2 regions of the Azoarcus sp. DD4 genome follow, and region 2 is predicted to be linked to the other one. Evidence: predicted binding sites of a transcription regulator. Region 2 holds the regulator's gene; the other holds the start of a gene.
The links. Region 2 encodes HrcA, which represses chaperone genes, less so after heat shock. Its sites were predicted from a motif close to TNTTAGCACTCNNNGNCNNNGAGTGCTAANA; they were not measured.
Positions count from the first base shown of each region.

Region 1: the regulator HrcA is predicted to act here: its motif matches at 4,698-4,728, upstream of rpoH (RNA polymerase sigma factor RpoH).

Region 1 is NZ_CP022958.1:4,384,062-4,391,916, reverse strand. It holds gene CJ010_RS20240 (SURF1 family protein) at 1-569, shown strand, start outside; gene CJ010_RS20235 (hypothetical protein) at 547-1,197, shown strand; gene CJ010_RS20230 (heme A synthase) at 1,194-2,252, shown strand; gene cyoE (heme o synthase) at 2,252-3,151, shown strand; gene CJ010_RS20220 (SCO family protein) at 3,163-3,765, shown strand; gene rpoH (RNA polymerase sigma factor RpoH) at 3,818-4,672, opposite strand; gene CJ010_RS20210 (porin) at 5,077-6,147, shown strand; gene CJ010_RS20205 (porin) at 6,441-7,535, shown strand; gene CJ010_RS20200 (MBL fold metallo-hydrolase RNA specificity domain-containing protein) at 7,659-7,855, opposite strand, start outside.
Region 2 is NZ_CP022958.1:3,543,253-3,551,107, reverse strand. It holds gene hemH (ferrochelatase) at 1-1,060, opposite strand, end outside; gene hrcA (heat-inducible transcriptional repressor HrcA) at 1,110-2,138, opposite strand; gene CJ010_RS16335 (NAD kinase) at 2,241-3,125, shown strand; gene recN (DNA repair protein RecN) at 3,171-4,838, shown strand; gene fur (ferric iron uptake transcriptional regulator) at 4,926-5,363, opposite strand; gene CJ010_RS16320 (outer membrane protein assembly factor BamE) at 5,483-5,896, shown strand; gene dapB (4-hydroxy-tetrahydrodipicolinate reductase) at 5,939-6,748, shown strand; gene CJ010_RS16310 (PAS domain-containing hybrid sensor histidine kinase/response regulator) at 6,757-7,855, shown strand, end outside.

The DNA of each region.
Region 1 (7,855 bases), 840 kb from region 2:
CTTGGCGGGCGGACGCCGCGGCGCCGGCCGAGTGGCAGCCGGTACGGCTTGTCGGCCGGTGGCAGGCTGAGGCGGGTTTCTATCTCGACAACCGCACCCACGGCGGCCGCGCCGGCTATCACGTATTCACGCCGCTACGGCTTGCGGACGGCTCGGGCGTGGTGCTGGTGAACCGCGGCTGGATCGCGGCTGGCGCTGATCGCATGCAGTTGCCGCAGGTCGATACGACTGCGGCCGAGGTGGCGGTGAGCGGCGTGGTCCGCTTTCCCGGCCCAGCGCCGTTCAACCTGTCGGCCGAGCTTGCGCAGGGGAGGGTGTGGCAGCGCCTCGATCTCCCGGCGTATCGGCGTGCGAGCGGCCTCGCGGTCGTTGGCTGGACGGTGCAGCAGACCTCGGCCGCGACGGACGGGTTGGTGCGCGACTGGCCGCGACCCGACACCGGTGTCGACCGGCATCGCGGCTATGCCCTGCAGTGGTATGCGTTTGCGGCGATGGCTGCTGGACTCAGCGGCTGGTATGCATGGCGGAACTTTCGACGGAGTGAGGATGAGCACCGGGCAACTGACTGAAGCCTTGATCGATCCGCGGGCGGAACGTGCCGGTAGCCGTGCGCGCCGTACCTTGCTGCTATTGGCCCTGGTGTGCGCCTTGCCGGTCGTCGCCTCCTACCTCGCCTTCTATTTCTGGCCACCGAGCGGGCGGGTCAATCATGGCGAGCTGCTTGTGCCTGCCGCTTTGCCGACAGGTCCGCTGGCCGGAATCGGCGGGCAGGCGCCGCTGCGCCGTGCCGAACTGGAAGGGCGATGGACGCTCGTCTATGTCGGGTCTGCCGGCTGTGACCGTGCCTGCGAAACCAGCCTTTACGCGATGCGCCAGGCAAGGCTGGCCCAAGGGAAGGAGCAGGCGCGGGTCGGCCGGCTGTGGCTGCTGGCCGATGGCGGCCAGCCGCGCAGGGAGATCACGTCGCTGCACCCCGACCTTCGGCTGGCGCCTGCGGTGGACGACTGGCTGGCGCAACTGCCTGGCGCGGCGCGGGGTGTGCACCTGTACCTGGTCGATCCGCTCGGCAACGTGATGATGCGTTTTCCGCCGGTAACGGACGGCGACGCTGCGGCAGCCGAAGTGCGCGGCATCGTCAAGGATCTCCAGCGCCTGCTCAAGTATTCGGCGCTCGGTCGCAGCGAGGGGCGCGAATGAGACTCTACCGCCGGCTCGTCCTGCTTGCGCTGCTGCTCACCGTGGTGGTGGTGGTGTTTGGCGCCTATGTCCGCCTCGCGGACGCTGGACTGGGCTGTCCGGACTGGCCGGGCTGCTACGGTCAGCTCAGTCCGCATCATGCCGCCGAGGAAATCGGCACCGCCCACGCTGCCGATCCGCATGGCCCGGTCAGCCCGGCCAAGGCCTGGAAGGAGATGCTGCACCGCTATCTTGCCGCGGGGCTCGGGCTGTTGATCCTCGCGATGGCCGTGCTTGCGTGGCGTCATCGCCGGCACGCAGGAAGCGCGCCCGGCGTCGCTACGGCCCTGGTCGGCGTGGTGCTGATTCAGGGATTGCTCGGCAAATGGACGGTGACCCTGCTGCTCAAGCCGGCGATCGTCACCGGGCACCTGCTCGGCGGGCTCACCGTGCTCGCCCTGTTGAGCTGGATGGCCCTGCGCGCTCACGGCGCCCGGCGGCGTACGCAAAGGGTGCCACCAGGCTTGGCGCTTGCCGCCCGCGTCGGCTTCGTGCTGCTGATCGCGCAGATTGCCCTCGGCGGCTGGACAAGTACCAACTACGCCGCACTGGCATGTCCGGACTTCCCAGCCTGTCATGGCAGTTTCTATCCGCCGGCCGATTACGGCCACGCCTTCCATCTGGTACGCGAACTCGGCATGACCGCCGACGGGGAGTTGCTGCCGCTGGCCGCACTCACCGCCATCCACTGGTCGCATCGCGTCGGGGCGGCCGTCGTCGGCGGCTTCCTGCTACTGGTCGGCGGTCTGCTGCTGCGTCGCGACGCGCTGCCGGGCATCGTCCTGATTGCCGCCGTGGTCCTGCAGATCGTATTGGGCGTCGCCAATGTGCTGCTGTCGCTGCCTTTGCCGCTGGCCGTGGCGCACAACGCCGGCGCCGCGCTGCTGGTGGCGGTGATGGTATGGATCAACTGGCGGGTTGCGGGGGAGGGGCGAGCGTGCCGCGCTCCGGTGAGCGATTTCGCCGCCGGGGCGCGTGTCCTCGCGTTGCGTCGCATCGGTAACGGGAGGGGATGATGAAAGCCATGAGCCTGTCGCAAGTCCATGTCGGCCGCCGTCTGCACGCCTTTTATGTGCTCACCAAGCCGCGGGTGAATGCGCTGATCGTGTTTTGCGCCGTGATTGGCATGTTTCTGGCAGTCCCGGACGGCTTGCCGGATCCGCTCAGGGTGCTGGCCGCCACTGTGGGCATTGCCTGCGTGGCCGGTGCCGCGGCGGCGATGAACTGCCTGATCGAACAGCAGATCGATGCCCGCATGGCGCGCACCCGTGGGCGCCCGCTGCCGCGCGGCGAGCTGCACTCCTTCGAGGCGCTGGTGTTTGCCGGCATGCTCGGCGGCTTCGGGCTCAGCGTGCTGTACGAGGGCGTGAACCCGCTGACGATGTGGCTGACGCTGGCAACCTTCGTCGGCTACGCGGTCATCTACACGCTGTTGCTCAAGCCGCGCACGCCGCAGAACATCGTCATCGGCGGCGCCTCCGGGGCGATGCCGCCGGTGCTGGGCTGGGCCGCGGTGTCCGGCGAGGTGAGCGCCGATGCCTTACTGCTCTTCCTCATCATCTTCGCGTGGACGCCGCCGCACTTCTGGTCGCTGGCTCTGTATCGCACCGCCGACTACGCCCGTGCCGGGCTGCCGATGCTGCCGGTGACGCACGGCTCGGCCTTCACCCGGCTGTCGGTCCTGCTCTACACCCTGATCCTGTTCGGCGTGACGCTACTGCCGTTTGCCACCCGCATGAGCAGCTGGCTTTACCTTGTTGCGGCGGTGCTGCTCGGCGGGCGTTTCATCCACTATGCCTGGCGGCTGTGGCGCGACTACAGCGATGCGCTCGCACGGCGAACTTTCCGCTTCTCCATCGTCTATCTATCATTGCTGTTCGCCGCGCTGCTTGCGGACCACTACCTGCGCCTCTAGACCCTTTCCGAATGCTGCGAATCCCGTTTCGATCCACCTGCCTGGCGGCGGTCATCGCCCTGAGCGCCTTGCTCGCTGCCTGTTCCGACCGCTCGCCGGTCTTCCATTCGACCGACATTACCGGTGCCGACTACGGCAAGACCCTGGCACTGACCGATCACGCCGGGCATGCGCGCACGCTGGCCGACTTCCGCGGCAAGGCCGTGACCTTGTTCTTCGGCTACACCCAGTGCCCCGATGTCTGCCCGACCAATCTGGTGACCATGGCCGAAGTGATGCGTCAGCTCGGCGCCGACGCGGAGCGGCTGCAGGTGTTGTTCGTCACCGTGGATCCGGAGCGCGACACGCAGGCCTTGCTGTCGCAGTACGTGCCCGCGTTCGATGCCCGCTTCCTCGGGCTCTATGGCACGGCGGAGCAGACGGCCGATGTCGCACGGGAGTTCCGGGTGTTCTACCGCAAGAGCGGCGATACGTCGGGCAGCACTTACACCATCGACCACTCGGCCGGCACCTATGTCTTCGATCCCGCCGGACGCCTGCGGCTCTACGTCAAGCACGGGGAGCCGGCGGACAAGCTGGCCGATGACATCCGCCAGCTGCTCGCCGGGAGGTAAACGAAACACGGCAGCCGAAAGGCTGCCGTGAGCAAGTCGAGCTGTGCGCTGTTTACACCGAGGCAGCCAGCAAGCCCCGCATCTTCTGCATCGCCTTGGCCTCGATCTGGCGGATGCGCTCTGCCGACACGCCGTACTCGGCGGCAAGTTCGTGCAGCGTGGCGCTGTCGCCTTCGGTCAGCCAGCGGCGCTGCACGATGTTGCGGCTGCGGTCGTCGAGGGCATCGAGCGCCTCGCGCAAACCGGTGTCGTGCAGGCGGGCGAGTTCGGCACGTTCCAGCACTTCGGAGGGTTCCGCGTGCGGGTCGGGCAGATAGGCGATCGGCGCGAAGCGGTCGTCTTCGTCGTCCGAGCCGCCGTCGAGCGGAATGTCGCGTCCGCTGAGGCGGGTTTCCATTTCCACCACTTCCTCGGGTTTCACGCCGAGTTGGGTGGCCACCGCCTGGACTTCGTCGCGGTTGAGCGTGCCGGTGTCTTGCTTGAGGCTGCGCAAGTTGAAGAAGAGCTTGCGCTGCGCCTTGGTGGTGGCGATCTTCACCAGCCGCCAGTTCTTGAGGATGTACTCATGGATCTCCGCCTTGATCCAGTGGATCGCGAAGGAGACAAGGCGTACGCCGCGATCCGGATCGAAGCGCTTCACCGCCTTCATCAGGCCGATGTTGCCCTCCTGGATGAGGTCGGCATGCGGTAGTCCGTAGCCCAGATAGCCGCGCGCGATCGCAACCACGACGCGCAAATGCGACATCACCAGCTGGCGGGCGGCGTCGACATCGCCTTCGTCGCGCAGTCGCGTTGCCAGTTCGACCTCCTGCTGCTCGGTGAGCAGCGGCACGCGGTTCACCGCCTGTATGTACTGGTCGATGCTGCCTGCGGCGGACGGAACGGGAAACGAAAGGGCTTGCGACATACGGTGGAGTCCTCCTTGGGGGCAATTTTAGCACTCGCTGCGTCAGAGTGCTAAGGGTCGGCGGAGTTCCGCCGGACGGGCAAGTGCCCGCCATTGAGTCTTTCGCTTGCAGGGCCACCGGGTCGATGACGGTAGAGCACGAAACTCATGCCTGGCCTTCGTCGATGGGCGCCTTCAGGTTGCATCCAAGCTCCCGCTTACGCCGGGCGGTCTTGTGAGGCGTAGTGTCGTTGCTGTTGTGCTCATGCAACAGTGCTCGCCCGAAAACAACGCCCTGTCGTGTTCTGTAATGGACGGTTTGTACCGTAGCCGGGCGGTTCATCGTGATGGCGCGGAACTGTCGCGTAACGGTGAGCCCGGCCGACGCCATGGCGGCGGTCCCATCTTCAGACAAGGGGTATTGCATGCAAAAGAAATTGATCGCGCTGGCTGTTGCTGGCTTGATGTCCGCTCCGGCTTTCGCGCAGTCGAACGTGACGGTCTACGGTTTGGTCGACTTCGGCTACGTCTATACCGGTGACAGCGCCACCTCCGGCGTCAAGTCCCGCAACGCCATCGACGCCGGCAATTCCGCCGGCAACCGTCTCGGCTTCAAGGGCACGGAAGACCTGGGCAATGGCCTGAAGGCCTCCTTCGTGTATGAAACCGCCGTCCGCGGCGATGCCAACGACAACGGCCTGTGGGGCAGCACCGGTTCGCGCCAGTCCTTCGTTGCGCTGTCCGGCAACTTCGGTACCGTTGCGCTCGGCAAGCAGTATGCGCCGCAGTACACCCTGGCGAGCGCCGTCGACGCGTTCAACCGGGGTACTGTCGCGACCATCGCCAACGTCTACATCCACGAATCCCGCCTGGATAACCTGGCCGCTTACGTTTCGCCCAACTGGAGCGGCCTCTCGTTCGTGGCTGCCTACACCAACAGCGCTTCCGGCAACGAAGGCATCCACAACGACTTTGGCAATCAGGACTCCACCACCAGGGACGCTCGTGCCTGGGCCATCAGCCCGAGCTACAAGAACGGTCCCGTTTACGTTGCGCTGAACGTCCACCAGATCCGCGTGAATGCCAGTGATGCCACCACCAAGGTCTGGGACCTCGGCGGTACCTACGACCTCGGCATGGTCAAGCTCGGTGCCATCTATGGCGTGCGCGATATCAAAGACTCGGTGAAGCACAGCCAGTGGGGTCTGACGGCCGTCGTGCCGGTGGGCACCGCGGGCAAGATTCAGGCTTCCTACATCCATCGCAAGAGCGACTGGGATGCCGCCGTCAGCGACGCCAAGGTCAGCCAGTGGGGCATCGGTTACCAGCACGAGCTGTCCAAGCGTACTGCCATCTACACCGCCTTCTCGGACATCAACAACAAGGGTTCGGCCAAGGACGGTGGTCAGGGCGCTGCCTTCGTCGGCACCGCGCAAGGCTCCATCAGCGGCAACTACCAGCGCGGCTTCACCGTTGGTCTGCGCCACACCTTCTGATTGCGCCTGATCACGAAACGGGCGGTACGAAAAACGGGTGCTTCGGCACCCGTTTTTCCATGCATGCGCGTCGCGGTATCTGCGCTTGCGTCCCATGGCGGGTCTCGCTCCGCCCAACCCGGCACATGATTGTTGCACCCATGCAACAGGATTCGTCCGAAAGCGTCTCTTTTCACACGGGATGCTTGCGTCGTGATGCTGCCGGTTTGCACAATCGCCGCAACTTCTCGTGCGAGAGGTAAGTCGGGCCGGCGCCAAGGTGACGGTCTCAACTTCAAATTGAGGAGAAATACATGCAAAAGAAACTGATCGCGCTGGCTGTTGCTGGCCTGATGTCCGCACCGGCTTTCGCTCAGTCGAACGTGACGATCTACGGTGTGGTCGACTTCGGCTACCAGTGGACCGGCGACAGCCGCACCAGCGGTGTCGATTCCCGCAGCGCGCTGGATTCCGGCAACTCCGCTGGCAACCGCCTCGGTTTCAAGGGCACGGAAGATCTGGGCAACGGCCTGAAGGCTTCCTTCGTGTATGAAACCGGTATCGTTGGCGACACCAGCGGTTCGAACGGCCTGTGGGGCGGCGCCGGTGCTCGCCAGTCCTACCTGGCGCTGTCGGGCAACTTCGGTACCGTGGCCCTCGGCCGTCAGTACACCCCGGCGCACGCCATGCTGGCCGGCAACATCGACCCGTTCGGCTTCGGCAAGGGTACCGTTGCTGCCATCAGCAACGTCTACATCAGCCCGGCCCGCCTGGATAACCTGGTTGCCTACGTTTCGCCGAGCTTCGGTGGTTTCAACGTCGTGGCCGCCTACACCAACAATGCTGCTGGTGATGAAACTGTTGAGAACGACCGTGGCACCGGTGGCCTTGCCGCTGGCGACGCTCGCGCCTGGGCGATCGCTCCGACCTACAAGAACGGCCCGGTCTACGTTGCTCTGAACGTGCACCAGATCCGTGGCAACGCCACCTCCCTGACCACCGACAGCGTCACCAAGGCTTGGGACCTCGGCGGTACCTACGACTTCGGCGTGGTCAAGCTGGGTGCTGTGTATGGCATCACCGACGTCGAAGACGTCGTGAAGCACAAGCAGTGGGCCGTGACCGCCGCTGTGCCGGTTGGCGCTGCTGGCAAGGTCCAGGCTTCCTTCGTTCGTCGTAAGAGCGAAATCGACGGTGGCGACGACGCCCGCGTCAGCCAGTGGGGTCTCGGCTACGAGCACGCCCTGTCGAAGCGCACGGCTGTCTACACCGCCTACTCCGACATCAACAACAAGGGTGCGGCTGACGACGGCTTCTACGCTGCTTCGACCGGCAACGCCACCACTGGCAACATCGCTTCCGGCAACTACCAGCGTGGTTTCAACCTGGGTATCCGCCACTCCTTCTAATTTCGCCTAAACGCGAGATTGGTCAAAACGGGCGCTTCGGCGCCCGTTTTTTCGTTTACCGCCGGCTCACCGCCGGCTGAGTTGATGCGTCGCGCTGCCTGAGGCCGGGCGACGCTTGCGGCCTTAAAGTCTTACGGCCGTTCGACCCTTGGTCGCCGTCGTGAGCTTTTCCGCCAAGGCCACCCGGGCGGCTTCCTCGCCATGCACCAGGCGGACTTCCGCCGGCAGGTGGCGCATGCGTGTTATGAAGCGGACCAGATCGTTCTGGTCGGCGTGGGCCGAGTAGCCTGCCAGCGTGTGGATGCCGGCGCGGATGGTGA
Region 2 (7,855 bases):
CCCTGCGCTGGCTGGCGGCGAGCGCTTCGTCCGACGGTGCCGGCCGGTCCAGCCAGTGGCCGAGCTGGCGACGGGTCAGGTCCGCCAGGGCGGCGATCCAGTCTTCGCGCTCGTTGAGGCAGGGCAGGTAGTGGAAGGCCTTGCCGCCCGCGCCGAGGAAGGCGGCACGGCACTCCATCGCGATCTCCTCCAGGGTTTCGAGGCAGTCGGCGACGAAGCCGGGACACATCACGTCCACTCGCCCGACGCCGTCGCGGGCAAGTGCTTCGAGCGTGGGCTGGGTGTAGGGCTGCAGCCATTCCGCCTTGCCGAAACGGGACTGAAAGGTGACGAGCAGGCGCTCGGCGGGCAGTTCGAGCGCCTCGCCCACCAGCCGGGCCGTCTTGCGGCATTCGCAATGGTAGGGGTCGCCGAGATCCAGCGTGCGGCGCGGCGTGCCGTGGAAACTCATCACCAGCCGGTCGGGCTGGCCGTGTGTTGCCCAGTGCTCACGCACGCTACGGGCGAGCGCGGCGATGTAGCCGGGATCATCGTGAAAGCTGCGGACGAAGCGGAGTTCGGGCAGGTTGCGCCAGCGGGAAAGGCAGTGCGCCACTTCATCCATGACGCTGGCGGTGGTGCTGGCCGAGAACTGCGGATACATCGGCACGACCAGGATGCGGTCGCAGCCGGCGGCGCGCATCCCGTTCAGCTGGTCGGGTATCGACGGTGCGCCGTAACGCATCGCCCAGGAGACTTCGAGCCCGTCCCCGAGCCTGGCAGCCAGCAGCCGGCTCTGGCGCTGGGTGTGGACCTTGAGTGGCGAGCCCTCGTCCATCCAGATGCTGGCGTACTTGGCCGCGGATTTCGCCGGGCGGGTATTGAGGATGATGCCGTTGAGGATGGGCCACCATACCACGCGGGGAATTTCCACCACGCGCGGGTCGGACAGGAACTGCTTGAGATAGGGGCGCAGCGCGGCGGCCGAGGGTGCCTCCGGCGTGCCGAGGTTGGCCAGCAGCACGCCGATGCGGGGCGGCGTGCCGTGCTTGTGCTGCGGTTCGGTCCAGAAGCGGGCCATGAAGATCCTTTGCGCAGCGATGCGCGGCGCCGGCCGGGATGGCCGGTCGTCAGTGATTCGATGAAAGGGCGTTCGACAGCAGGCGCGCGGTGATATCCACGATGGGAATCACGCGGTCGTAGGCCATGCGGGTGGGACCGATGACGCCGACCGAGCCGACCACCTCGCCGTCCACCTCGTAGGCGGCGGTGATCACGCTGCAGCCATCGAGGGGGGCAAGGCCGGATTCGCCGCCGATGAAAATCTGCACGCCCTGCGCCCGGTTGGACAGGTCCAGCAGCTGCATCAGGCCGGTCTTCTGCTCGAAGAGCTTGAAGAGCTCGCGCAGCCGCGACATGTTGGACGACAGGTCCTCGACGTCGAGCAGGTTCGTCTCGCCGGAAATGACGTAGTTGCTCTCGGTTTCCGCCACCGCCTCGGTGCCGGCCTCCACCGTGGCCGTCATCAGCTCGCTCATGTCGCTGTGCAACTGTTTGAGCTCGTCCTGGATGCGTTCGCGGATTTCGTCGAAGGACAGGCCGGCGAAGTGCTCGTTCAGGTAGATTGCCGCGCCGCTCAGTTCGGACGCGGAGTAGGCCCGCCGGGTGAGCAGGATGCGGTTCTGCACGTCGCCCGCGGTGGTGACGATGATGAGCAGGATGCGGGTTTCGGACAGGCTGATGAATTCGATCTGGCGGATGCGCACCGCCTCTTTGCGCGGGGCCACCACCACGCCGGCGAACTGGGTGAGGTCGGACAGCAGGTGCGAGGCCGAGCTGATCAGGCGCTGCGGCTGGTCGGGCATCAGCTGGCCCTTGAGGGCCTGGACCCGCGCGCGCTCCATCGGATGCACCGTGAGCAGCGCATCGACGAAGAAGCGGTAGCCCAGCGCGGTCGGCACGCGACCCGCCGAGGTGTGCGGGCTGGCGATGAAGCCCATCTCTTCGAGGTCGCTCATCACGTTGCGCACGGTCGCCGGCGACAGCTCCAGGCCGGAATAGCGGGAAAGCGCACGCGAGCCGACCGGCTGCCCCTCGGCGATATAGCGTTCGATCAGCGTCTTGAGCAGGATCTGGGAGCGGGCGTCGAGCGGGTTCATGGCGGTTCGCAAGGATGATGCCGGATTCTAGGGAAGAGGGCGGCCCGCTGCCAAGCGCGCGGTACGCCATGCTGTTACACGAATGTGGTTTAATCCGCGCCCATGAGTGCGCATTTCCGTAGCATCGCCCTGATCGGCAAGTACCAGAGTCCCGACGTCGCGGAGTCGGTATTCGCCATCGCCAACTATCTGCGGCAGCGCGGTCTTGTCGTGTGGATCGAGCAGGGCACGGCAAGTTCCGTCGGCGGCGCGGGTGATTTCGCCGTGGCCACCTACGAGGAAATCGGCGCCCAGGCCGAACTTGCGGTGGTCGTCGGCGGCGATGGCACCATGCTGAATTCCGCCCGCCGGCTGGCCGAGCACGAGGTGCCGCTGGTCGGCGTCAATCTGGGCCGGCTCGGCTTCCTGACCGACGTCGCCCGCAGCGAAGCGCTCGAACGGCTCGGCGAAATCGTCGATGGCCGCTACCGCGAGGAGTCGCGTTTCATGCTCGACACCGAGGTGTTGCGCAGCGGCCAGCGGGTGTTCCATACACCGGCGCTCAACGACGTGGTGGTGAACAAGGGCGATCTCGGCCGGATGATCGAGTTCGATCTGCTGATCGACGGCGAATTCGTCTACACCCAGCGTTCCGACGGCATGATCATCTCCACGCCGACCGGGTCCACCGCCTACGCGCTGTCGTCCAACGGCCCCATCCTGCATCCGGGGGTGGACGGCATTGCGCTGGTGCCGCTCTGTCCCCACGCGCTGACCGCACGCCCCGTCACGCTGCCCGATTCCTGCCGCATCGAGATCGTGCTGTTGCCGCCGCACGATGCCCGCATCCACTTCGACGGTCAGGCGCGTTTCGACGCCCGCGCCGGCGACTGCGTCAAGATCACCCGTTCGCCGCTGGCGGTGCGCCTGCTCCATCCCGAAGGCTACAGCTACTACGCGATGCTGCGCGAGAAGCTGCACTGGAGCGCGACGCCCCGTCACAACTGAAGCCCGTCAGCGCGCCTGACGGCATTTTCCCGATCCCAGACCATCATGCTGCGCCGCCTGACCATCCGCGACTTCGTCATCGTCGACCGCCTCGAACTCGAATTCGGCGCCGGCTTCGGCGCGCTCACCGGCGAGACCGGCGCCGGCAAATCCATCCTGCTCGATGCGCTCGGGCTCGCCCTGGGCGGGCGGGCCGAAAGCGCGGTGGTCCGGCGCGGACGCGACAAGGCGGACATCGCCGCCGAGTTCGATCCGCCGTCCGATCCGTCGGTGACGGCGGCCTTCGGCGCCTGGATGGGGGAACACGAACTTTCGATCGACGATGGCGTGCTGATCCTGCGCCGCGTGGTCGATACCAATGGCCGCAGCCGCGCCTGGATCAACGGCACGCCGGTCACGCTGGCGCAACTGCGCGAAGCCGGTGAATGGCTGGCCGACATTCACGGCCAGCATGCCCATCATGCGCTGCTGCGCGGGGACGCGCAGCGTCAGCTGCTCGATGCCCACGCCGGGGCGGGCACGCTGGCGGCGGAAGTGCTTGCCTGTCATCGCGAGTGGCAGCGCATCGCCACCCTGCGCCGCAACGCCGAGCAGGATTCGGCGGCGTCGGCGCGCGAGCGCGAACTGCTGGGCTGGCAGCTCGCCGAGCTCGACGAACTCGCCTTCGATCCGGCCGAGTGGGGCGACATCAATGCCGAACACGGTCGCCTTGCCCACGCGGCCAGCCTGATGGAGGGGGCGGACGAAACCCTCACGGCGCTGGGCGAGGGCGATTACGCGGTGTGCGCGGTGTTGCGCCATCTCGATGGCCGCATCGCCGAACTGGCCGATGTCGACGCCGGGCTGGCCGACGTGCGCGAGCTGTTGTCCTCGGCGGCGATCCAGGCCGACGAGGCGCTGCACGCCCTGCGCCGCTACCGGGAGAGGCTGGATCTCGATCCGCAGCGCCTCGGCGAAGTGGAGCGGCGCATCGCGGCGGTCATGGATGTGGCGCGCAAGTATCGCGTTGCGCCGGAAGAGCTGCCCGCGCTTGCCGGCCAGTGGCGTGAGCGCAGCGAGATGCTGGAAGCCCAGGCCGATCCGGTGCGGCTGGCCGGGGCAGAGGCAGAGGCGCGTGTGGCTTTCGATGCGGCGGCGGCGCGCCTGTCGGCCGCACGGCGGCCTGCAGCCGAAGCGCTGTCGCGAGAGATCAGCGAGGCGATGCAGACGCTGGCGATGGAAGGCGGCCGCTTCCAGGTGGCGCTGGAGGCTTGCGAGCCGGGTGCGCACGGGGTCGAGCAGGTGGAGTTCCGCGTGGCCGCCAATGCCGGTCAGGATCTGCGCAGCCTCGCCAAGGTGGCGTCCGGTGGCGAGCTGGCGCGCATCGGACTGGCCATCCAGGTCATGACCAGCCGCGATTCGGCGACGCCGACGCTGATCTTCGACGAGGTCGACGTCGGCATCGGCGGGCGCGTGGCCGAGATCGTCGGCAAGCTGCTGCACCGCCTCGGGCGCGAGCGCCAGGTGCTGTGCGTCACCCATCTGCCCCAGGTTGCCGCCTGCGCCGACTGGCAATGGCGCATCGCCAAGGCCGAGCGCGAGGGCGAAACCCTGAGTGAGGTGCGGCCGCTCGACAGCGAGGCGCGCATCGAGGAAATTGCGCGCATGCTCGGCGGCGTGAACATCACCGCCACCACCCGTCAGCATGCAGCGGAGATGCTCGGCCTGGCCTGAGCGGCGGGCAGAATCGAATCCCGCCGGCCCAGGGTCGCCCCTTCGCTGGTATGGGAGAACCCGCCACGGCGCGGCGCGCCGTAGCGTTCAGTGCTCGCCGTGGCGGTTGGGGCAGTCCTTGCGCAGGCAGTCGGCGTAGAGATAGAGGGCGTGTTCCTTGACCGCGAAGCCGCGTTCTTCGGCAATCGCGTTCTGGCGCTTTTCGATTTCCGGATCGAAGAATTCCTCGACCTTGCCGCACTGCAGGCAGACGAGGTGGTCGTGATGGCCGCCCTGGTTGAGCTCGAAAACCGCCTTGCCGGATTCGAAGTAGTGCCGTTCGAGCAGGCCGGCCTGTTCGAACTGGGTGAGGACGCGGTAGACGGTGGCGAGGCCGATGTCCATGCCTTCCCCCATCAGCAGGCGATAGACGTCCTCGGCGGTGAGGTGGCGCTGATCGGAGGTCTGGAAAAGGTCGAGAATCTTCAGGCGCGGATACGTGGCCTTCAGACCGATACTCTTGAGGTTCTTGGAGTTCTCGGACATGGTCGTCCTGTGGGGGGAAAATAAGCAGGGCGGTGTCGCCGTACCTCGCTATGTTATATTTTTTGCCCTTTACTGAGAACCAGCGTCGGTCTGTACGGCGCCCAACCGCGAAATCCCACATGCGTTCATCGCTCATCACGGCGCTCGCCGCCGCCAGTCTGCTCACCGCTTGCTCCTTTGGCACGATCGCGCAGAAGGTCGACCCCTACCGGATCGACATCCGCCAGGGCAACTACGTCGACCAGGCCATGGTGGCCCAGCTCAAGCGCGGCATGACCCGCGAGCAGGTGCGCTTCGTGCTCGGTTCCCCGCTGGTCGTGGACATCTTCCGCACCAATCGCTGGGACTACGTCTACCGCTTCAAGCCGGGCAGCGGCGAACCGGAGCAGCGGGTGTTCTCGGTGTTCTTCGTCGACGACAAGCTCGACCACGTGGAAGGCGACATCCAGGCGGGCGATGCGCAGAATGCCGCCGCCCAGCAGCAGAGCAGCCGCACCCGCGTGGTGGAAGTGCCGGCCGACGGCAAGCAATAATCGCGGCGGCCGGATGTCGCCGCCCAGCATCCAGGAAAGAACATGACCACACCTGTACGTGTCGCAATTGCAGGGGCTTCCGGCCGCATGGGCCGCATGCTGATCGAGGCTGCGCTGAAGGACGAAGAGATCGCGCTTGCGGCCGCCTTCGACCGCGCCGGCAGCACCTTCATCGGCCGCGATGCCGGCGAGTTCGTCGGCGTGGCGAGCGGCGTCGCGATCACGGACGACGTGCGCGCGGCCATCGCCGCCGCCGATTGCGTGATCGACTTCACCCGGCCGGAGGGCACGCTGGCGCACCTCGCCATCGCCCGCGAGTTCGGCAAGGCGATGGTGATCGGCACCACCGGCTTCGACGCCGCCGGCAAGGCCGCGATCGCCAGGGCGGCCGAGGCGATCCCGGTAGTCTTCGCGCCCAACATGGCGGTTGGCGTGAATGCGGTGTTCCGCCTGCTCGAAGTGGCGGCGCGCATCCTCGACGAAGGCTACGACGTCGAAGTGATCGAGGCGCACCATCGCTTCAAGGTCGATGCCCCGTCGGGCACGGCGCTGCGCATGGGCGAAGTCGTTGCCCGCGAGCTGGGGCGCGATCTGGAAAACTGCGCGATCTACGGCCGCGAAGGTGTCACCGGCGAGCGCAAGGCCGAGACCATCGGTTTCTCCACCATCCGCGGCGGCGATGTGGTCGGCGATCACACCGTGCTTTTCGCCGGCATCGGCGAGCGCATCGAGATCACCCACAAGTCGGGCAGCCGCATGCCGTATGCGCTCGGCTCGCTGCGGGCGGCGCGCTTCCTCGCGGGGCGCCGCTCCGGTCTGTTCGACATGCAGGACGTGCTCGGTTTGCGCTGAGCCCGGCAATGAGCGCCCGGTCCGCGGAGCCCGATCAGGACGACGGCGGCGAGGCGCCGCAGGACGAGGCATCGCGTCTGCGCGCGGAGCGCGATGCCGCGCTGCATGATCTCGCTGTGGCCCAGGAGCGCCTGCAGCTCGCCACCATGGGCGCCGGCGCCGGACTGTGGGACTGGGATTGCGAACACGGCGAACTCAACGTCGACGCGCAGGGCTGGGCCTGGCTCGGCTACGACCCGGGGAGCATCGGCGGCCGCCTGGAAGACTGGCTTCCGCTGGTGCGTGGCGAAGACCGGGAGATGTTGCGCGACGAGTTCGTCGCCCATCTGCGCGACGGCGAGTCGCGCTTCGAATGCGAGTTCCGCGTGCTCGGTGCCGACGATGCCTGGCGCTGGGTGCTGGTCCGCGGCCAGGCCAAGGAGCGTGGCGGCGACGGACGTTGGCGCCGTGTCGTCGGCATCTATCGCGATGTCACCAGCCACCGCCTGCGCGAGCTCGAATTGCTGCAGGCCAAGGAAGCGGCCGAGGCGGCCAGTCGCGCCAAGGGCGACTTCCTCGCCAACATGAGCCACGAGATCCGCACGCCGATGAACGGCATCCTCGGCATGACCGAGCTGCTGCTCGATTCGGCGCTGGCGCCGGAGCAGCGCGACTACCTGCAGACGGTGAAGTCTTCGGCCGAGGCGCTGCTCACCATCATCAACGACATCCTCGATTTCTCCCGCATCGAGGCCGGCCGCCTCAGCCTGGAAGAAATCGACTTCTCGATCACCTCGGTGGTGGCCGAAACGGTGCGCACGCTCGCCCTGCGTGCCCACCAGAAAGGCGTCGAACTCTTCTTCGATATCGCGCCGGAGGTGCCGGCGGTGCTGCGCGGCGATCCGGTGCGTCTGCGCCAGGTGCTGACCAACCTGATCGGCAATGCCATCAAGTTCACCGAGCGAGGCGAGATCGAGATCGCCGTGAGCGTGCGGGAGCGGGCGGAACGTTCGCTGACACTGGAGATCGCGGTGCGCGACACCGGCATCGGCATCCCCGCCGACAAGCTCGACAGCATCTTCGGCGCCTTCGCCCAGGCCGACAGCTCCACCACCCGCAAGTACGGCG